DNA from 3 places in the Micromonospora zamorensis genome. Region 1 is predicted to be linked to each of the others. Evidence: riboswitches for the same ligand, from Rfam matches in the RefSeq annotation. Region 1 holds a riboswitch; each other region holds the start of a gene.
What was found. A riboswitch is a leader RNA that binds a small molecule or an ion and turns the genes downstream of it on or off. The one in region 1 is predicted to bind cobalamin.
Positions count from the first base shown of each region.

Region 2: another riboswitch for cobalamin. It lies ahead of GA0070619_RS10015 (CbtB domain-containing protein); the one in region 1 lies ahead of GA0070619_RS29850 (ABC transporter substrate-binding protein).
Region 3: another riboswitch for cobalamin. It lies ahead of GA0070619_RS16210 (acyl-CoA thioesterase); the one in region 1 lies ahead of GA0070619_RS29850 (ABC transporter substrate-binding protein).

Region 1 is NZ_LT607755.1:6,631,051-6,633,309, forward strand. It holds gene GA0070619_RS29845 (M14 family metallopeptidase) at 1-963, shown strand, start outside; cobalamin riboswitch at 1,120-1,242, shown strand; gene GA0070619_RS29850 (ABC transporter substrate-binding protein) at 1,327-2,256, shown strand.
Region 2 is NZ_LT607755.1:2,374,050-2,376,308, reverse strand. It holds gene GA0070619_RS10020 (ABC transporter permease) at 1-189, opposite strand, end outside; cobalamin riboswitch at 844-990, shown strand; gene GA0070619_RS10015 (CbtB domain-containing protein) at 1,026-1,229, shown strand; gene GA0070619_RS10010 (CbtA family protein) at 1,220-1,990, shown strand; gene GA0070619_RS10005 (histidine phosphatase family protein) at 1,987-2,259, shown strand, end outside.
Region 3 is NZ_LT607755.1:3,687,406-3,689,664, reverse strand. It holds gene GA0070619_RS16215 (copper resistance CopC family protein) at 1-523, opposite strand, end outside; cobalamin riboswitch at 655-869, shown strand; gene GA0070619_RS16210 (acyl-CoA thioesterase) at 1,065-1,508, shown strand; gene GA0070619_RS16205 (DEAD/DEAH box helicase family protein) at 1,812-2,259, opposite strand, start outside.

The sequences.
Region 1 (2,259 bases):
GGTGGCGTGCAGCAGATCAAGGCCAACATCGACTTCCACACGTACTCGCAGCTGGTGCTCTGGCCCTACGGCTACACGACGGCGAACACCGCGACGGGCATGAACGCGGACCAGTACAACACCTTCGCCACCATCGGCCAGCAGATGGCGGCCACCAACAACTACACCCCGGAACAGTCCAGCGACCTCTACATCACCGACGGGGACAGCCTCGACTGGATGTGGGCCACCCACAACATCTGGGCGTACACCTTCGAGATGTACCCGGGCTCGTCCGGCGGTGGCGGCTTCTACCCGCCCGATGAGGTCATCCCAGCGCAGACCTCGCGCAACCGGGAGGCGGTGCTGCTGCTGAGCGAGTACGCCGACTGCCCGTACCGGGCCATCGGCAAGCAGGCGCAGTACTGCGGCAGCGGCGGTGGCGGCACCACGGTCTGGTCGGACACCTTCGAGACCGCCACCGGCTGGACCATCAACCCGTCCGGCACCGACACCGCCACCCTCGGCGCGTTCGAGCGGGGCGCCGCCCAGGCGACCACGTCCTCCGGCGCCAAGCAGCTCACCCCGTACGCCGGATCCAACGACCTGGTCACCGGCCGGCTCGCCGGTTCGGCGGCCGGTGACTACGACGTCGACGGCGGCGTGACCAGTGCCAGGTCCCCGGCGGTGACCCTGCCGTCGTCCGGCACGCTGAGCCTCTCGCTGGCCTGGTACCTGGCGCACGGCTCGAACGCCTCGTCGGCGGACTACCTGCGGGTGAGCGTGGTGCACAACGGCGGCACCACCGCGCTGCTCACCCAGGCTGGCGCGGCGACCAACCGCAACGGGAGCTGGGCGGTGGCCAACCTCAACCTCACCCCGTACGCCGGGCAGTCGGTCCGCATCCTCGTTGAGGCGGCGGACGCCTCCGGCGCCAGCCTGGTAGAGGCGGCTGTGGACAACGTCACCATCACGTCCTCCTGATCGGGTGGGGCCCCGCTCCGCCCCGCGGGGCCCCACCACCCGTTTCCGAACACCACCAACTCGGACATACGCCCTCCGACGGTCACCGTGTGACGGTTCCGGGGGATCGACTCGCGGCGATCGGCGCGTGATCGATCCGGCACGTCCCGGCGGTGCGCTACCGTCTTACCGACCAGTCCGCAGCGAAGCCGGTGCGAAACCCGGCGCTGTCCCGCAACTGTGATGCCCCACCCGACGGTGGGGACGAGCCAGGTCGCCTGCGGATCGGTCGCGAAACGCGCTCTCGAGGAAGGGCGCCTCGTGGGCGGGCGTACGAAAGTCCTGTCGGCGAAGCACCACACTCCTCGACCGACAGGAGGCCCCATGTTCAGACGTACCCCTCGGCTCTTCGCCGCGACCCTCGCGGTCGCCGCGCTGGCCCTCGCCGCCTGCGCCGAGAAGGCCGACGACAAGCCGACCACCGGCACCGCGGCCGCCGCCTACCCGGTCACGGTCGGCACGCTCACCCTCGACAAGCGCCCCGAGAAGATCGTCGCGCTGTCGCCGACCGCCACCGAGATGCTCTTCGCGATCGGTGCCGGCCCGCAGGTGACCGCCGTCGACGACCAGTCCAACTATCCGGCCGACGCGCCCAAGAGCGACATCTCCGCCTTCCAGCCGAACGCCGAGGCGATCGCCGGCAAGAACCCCGACCTGGTGGTGCTCTCCGACGACCGCAACAAGATCGTCGAGCAGCTCGGCAAGCTGAAGATCCCGGTGTACCAGACCCCGGCGGCCACCACGCTCGACGACACGTACCGGCAGATCACCGAGCTGGGCACGCTGACCGGGCACGCCGACCAGGCCACCGACGTCGCCAGCCGGATGAAGGACGACATCGCCAAGCTGGTCAAGGACGTGCCGCAGCGCGCAGAGAAGCTCACCTACTACCACGAGCTGGGCCCCGAGCTGTACAGCGCGACCAGCAAGACCTTCATCGGCACGCTCTACAGCCAGATCGGTCTGACCAACATCGCCGACCCCGCCGACGCGGACGGCAAGAGCGCCGGCTACCCGCAGTTGTCCCAGGAGTTCATCGTCAAGGCCAACCCGGACTTCGTCTTCCTGGCCGACTCCAAGTGCTGCCAGCAGAACGCCGACTCGGTCAAGGCGCGCAGCGGCTGGTCCGGGCTCACCGCGGTGAAGAACAGCCAGGTGATCGCACTGGACGACGACGTCGCCTCCCGCTGGGGGCCGCGGGTCGTGGACCTGCTCCGGGTCATCATCGACGCGGTCGCCAAGGTGCCCGCGTGACCG
Region 2 (2,259 bases), 2.8 Mb from region 1:
GGTCTGCGCCCCGATGTTGAAGAGGTTGTCCGCGGTCAGGAAGTAGGGACTGGCGACGCTCAACACGATGAACAGCACGACGAGCGCGGTGGCGGCGGTCAGCTCGGAGACGGCGTGGGAGATCCGTTCCCGGAACCAGTCGCTGGGCGTGCCGTGCTGCGTGCCGGTGGTTGCCTCGACGGTGCTCATCGTCGGCCCTGACCTCCCCAAGCGTGGCGCCGCACGCGACGGGAGAGCCGTCGGCGAGCGGAGCACCGGTGACCGGCCGAGCCTCCTCGGCAGGGAGAGACGGACTCGAAGCCCGCACCACCCATGGAGATAGGTCGGATGTTTCCCTTGATCAGGCGTTACCATGCCATGCACGTACGTGTGTTGCCAAGGTCTTGCGACCATGTTTTGCCGTCGTTACGCGAGCCTTCGGAGCCCTACGTCCGACCAGAACGGCATGATCTGTTGTCGATGGCCGCCCCGCGAGCCAACGAACCACAATCCGATTGTTATCGATAACATGCTATGCCTTCGACGCCCGCCGCGCTCGCCTCGTTCCGCCTCAGCCGGTGCACGAGGCGGCGAGCAGACACACCTGCCGGTCCGAGCCGACAATCAGCCGGCCCGGGCCGATCGCTGTCGAGCGCGTGCTCGACAGCGGGCCGCGGTTCCACCGTCGTCCAGGCCGCGCCGTCCACCCGGCCATCGGCTCGGAGAGCTTCGCCGTCGCGTCGGGTTCGGCGGCGGCGGACGATGCCCGCCGCCAGCGATCGAGTTTTGATCTGACGAATCGGGCGGCGCTGAGTCCTCGAGCACAGGTGCTTCACCCAACGCGGGGCCGGGTTGACCGCCTGCGGCGGCACCGATACCGTCGACCCACTATCTGCGGCGACGCGAGGGAAGCCGGTGTGATTCCGGCGCGGTCGCGCCACTGTGAGCGGTTCCCCCACCTCAAAATGGGGCCCGCGAGCCAGGACGCTCGGTCGTCCGCAGCCTTGCGATGGGGACGCGTCATCCCCGGGGAGGTTCGTGATCATATGTCCAGCTCCACGTCCAGCCAGCCGTTGGTGAATCCCGCTGGCACCACGCGTCTTTTGTGGACGGTCCTGGCGACCGTCGTCGCGCTCACCCTGCTGGCCTACCTCGTCGCGTTCGACCAGGGTGCGGTGTCGCGCAGCGGGACGTACCTGCACGAGCTCATGCACGACGGCCGGCACCTGCTCGGTGTTCCGTGCCACTGAACGCCACCACCGCTCCCCCGTTCCTCGCCGTCCTCGTCCGCGGCCTGCTCGCCGGCCTGATCGCTGGCCTGCTCGCCGGGACGTTCGCCTACGTCGCCGGCGAACCGCACGTCGAGGCCGCCATCGCTATCGAGGAGGCGGCCTCGCACGCCGAACCCGCCGCTGGCGGGCACCAGCACGACGAGGCAGTGGTCACCCGGAGCGGCCAGCGCGGTGGGCTGTTCCTGGCCACCGGCCTGTTCGGCGCCGCGATGGGCGGTCTGCTGGCTACGGCGTACGTCCTGCTGGCCCGTCGGCGACGGACCGACGACGACGGGCGCTCCGGCCTGCTGCTGGCCGGTGCGGCGCTGCTCGGCGCGGTGATCGTGCCGTTCCTCAAGTACCCGGCGAACCCGCCGGCGGTCGGCGACCCGGCCACCATCAACCAACGCACCGCCACCTACCTGCTGATGGTGGTGCTCGGTCTGGTGGCCGTGTGGGCGGGCTCGCTGGGCTACCGGTCAGTCGGCGCGCAGGCGCCACTGTGGCAACGCGTCGCCGCGGCCGTCGGCGGTTTCCTGCTGGTCACCGTCGCGTCCTACGTGGTGCTTCCGTCGTTCCAGGAGGTCCCCACCGACTTCCCCGCGACGCTGCTGTGGAACTTCCGACTGGCCTCCCTCGGCACCCAGGTGGTGCTCTGGACCGGGATCGGCCTGCTGTTCGCGGCCCTGATGCACCACGATCGACTCCGTCGGGCCGCCGCCGCGCTGCCCAGCACGTGACCGCCACCAGCCTCCGGCTGGTCGCCCACGGTCACACCGCCGCCCTGCGTCGGGCCCGCTTCGGCGGACCCGACGACGGCCTGGACGAGGGCGGTCTGCGCGCCGCCCTCGCCCAGGCCGACGCGGATCCGGACCGGCGTGGGCACCTCGGCATGCACGACACCTGCCTGTGCAGCCCAGCGGCGGCGGCCCGGCAGACCGCCGACGCCTTCGGTCTGCTGCCGACGATCGAGACGGCGTTGGCCGACTGCGACTACGGCAACTGGTCC
Region 3 (2,259 bases), 2.9 Mb from region 1:
GCGCCGGGTCCGGCTGGGTCGACGGCGCACTCCACCCCTGCGGCGCTGCCGTCACCCGCCCGTTGTAGCGGAAGGTCAACGTGCCCCGCACGGTGTCGCCGTCCGAGGCCACCGACAGGTAGCTCACCGAGTACTGGCCCTTGGCCGGCAGGTGGGAGACGGGCACCACCGCGGGGAACCCCGTCGTGTACTCCCGTGGCTCGAACTGCCCGTTGACCAGGAAGTATTCCCGCACCGGCTTGTCCAGCGGCTTCGGCTCCCCGTACGACCAGCCGTTGTCGACCCGGACGCCGCCCGGGGCGGTGATCGTGAAGAACGCGTTGGCGGCGGCCTTCTCGGTGAAGTAGAGCTGTACCGACGTCAACGGCTCGTTCACCGTGGCGCCGCTCTCCGGAGTGGACATGGCGAGAGTCCCGTGAGCTGCGGCGGGTTGGGCGGACGCGAGGAGGGCGACCGCCGAGGCGAGGAGGAACGCGAGGAGGCCCGAGACCACCCGCCCGCAAGTCTGAGGGAGACGACGCATTTGAATATCCTCACCGCCTTGAGACTTTTTTCAAGAGGTGGCGATCTTTTTCCTCAGATGGCAAAAGTTGATGACGAGGACGCCGCGCGGCCGCGGTACGACGCGCCAGGCGGGCGGATTCCCTGGCCAGCTATGCTGCCGGCGGCGCTGGTTCGCCCCGTCGTGACCGACTGGGCGTCGTAAGAGGGAACCCGGTGGAAATCCGGGGCTGCCCCGCAGCGGTGAGTGGGAACGACCGCCGTCATCAGCACTGGGCCAGCAGGCCTGGGAAGCGACGGCCAGTAGGGGACCGGCGCGACCGGTCAGGCCCGCGAGTCCGAAGACCTGCCGGCGCCGCGTACACAACCGTGTGCGCTGCCGTCGGCCTCGTGGGTGGGCTGAGCGGGTGACGGGCCGTGCGTGTGGCGCGGGCGCGTCCTCGTCAGCGTGTGCCCGCGACCCGGCGGTGTGGTTTCCCGAGGGACGGACTACCGCTGTGCACGACACCACCACGATCGCCGGCCGAGCGCCGTCGGCGTCGCACCTGACCCTGTCGCAGATCATGGACCAGCACCACACCAACCTGATGGGTACGGTGCACGGCGGCCGGATCCTCAACCTCATCGACTCCGTCGCCGGTGTGGTCGCCGCACGGCACTCCGACGGGCCGGCGGTGACCGCCGCCATCGACGAGACGGCGTTCCTGCGCGCGGTGCGGGTCGGCGACGTCGTGCACGTCGACGCCCGGATCACCTGGGCCGGCCGCAGCTCGATGGAGGTGGCCGTCAAGGTGACCGCCGACCGGTGGGACCGGGCGGTGCCGCCCACCGACGTGGCCACCGCCCACCTGGTCATGGTCGCCATCGACGACGACGGTCAGCCTCGTACGGTGCCGCCGCTGCTGCCGGAGACCGACGGGGACCGGCGACGGTACCGGGAGGCGGAGATCCGCCGGGAGCACCGCCTGGCGCTACGGCGCGCGCTGCTCGACGGCGCCGAGGGCTGAGAAGCGCTCGGTCCGCCCGTTGCGGCGCTGACCGGTCCGAGTAGCCCTGCGCGTGAGCGTCGTTAGGTCACTGCAGCTCAGGAAGGAGGCCGCATAAGTTCGCCGATCGAAGGCCCACGGGCTTGACCGTACCCGGAGGCTTTGCGTCGAGATCAGCTCACACCAAAGCGGCCGGCGTGTCCGATGCAGCGGTCAACATCAGCCAGCACCGATACCCCTACGGCGTTGACCTGAACGCTCCGTGCCTGTCTGCTGGCTGGCGCAATTATCCAGAGTGCCAATCAGCGCGATTCCAAGCCGAGGTTAGGCACCTGAGCTTTCCCCGGTAGCTCGGAGGACGATCTGCGCGGCGGCCTGGGCGGGAGACAGGTGCGTGGTGTCGATGACCTCGGCCTCGGCATGCAGCCACGTGCGGGCCGCGTCGGCGTAGGGCTCGAGGTACTTGAGACGGAACGCAGACGGAACGCGGTGTTCTCCCTCGATACGTCCGCGGAGGGTGTCTTCGTCAGCGTGAAGGACGAAGTGCCTTACCGGGATGGCATGTTGGGCGAGGCCCGTACTGATTTCGCGCCAGTACTGCTCGACCAGGACAGTCATGGGTATCACCAACGTGCCGCCGGTGTAGTCGAGCACGCGGCGGGCGGTCTCGACGACGAGTTGCCGCCACGGCGGCCAGTGCTGGAAGTTGTCAGTCTCGGGTAGTCCCGGCGTGATGGTCATGAGCATCTCGCCGACCTTTTCGGCGTCGAAT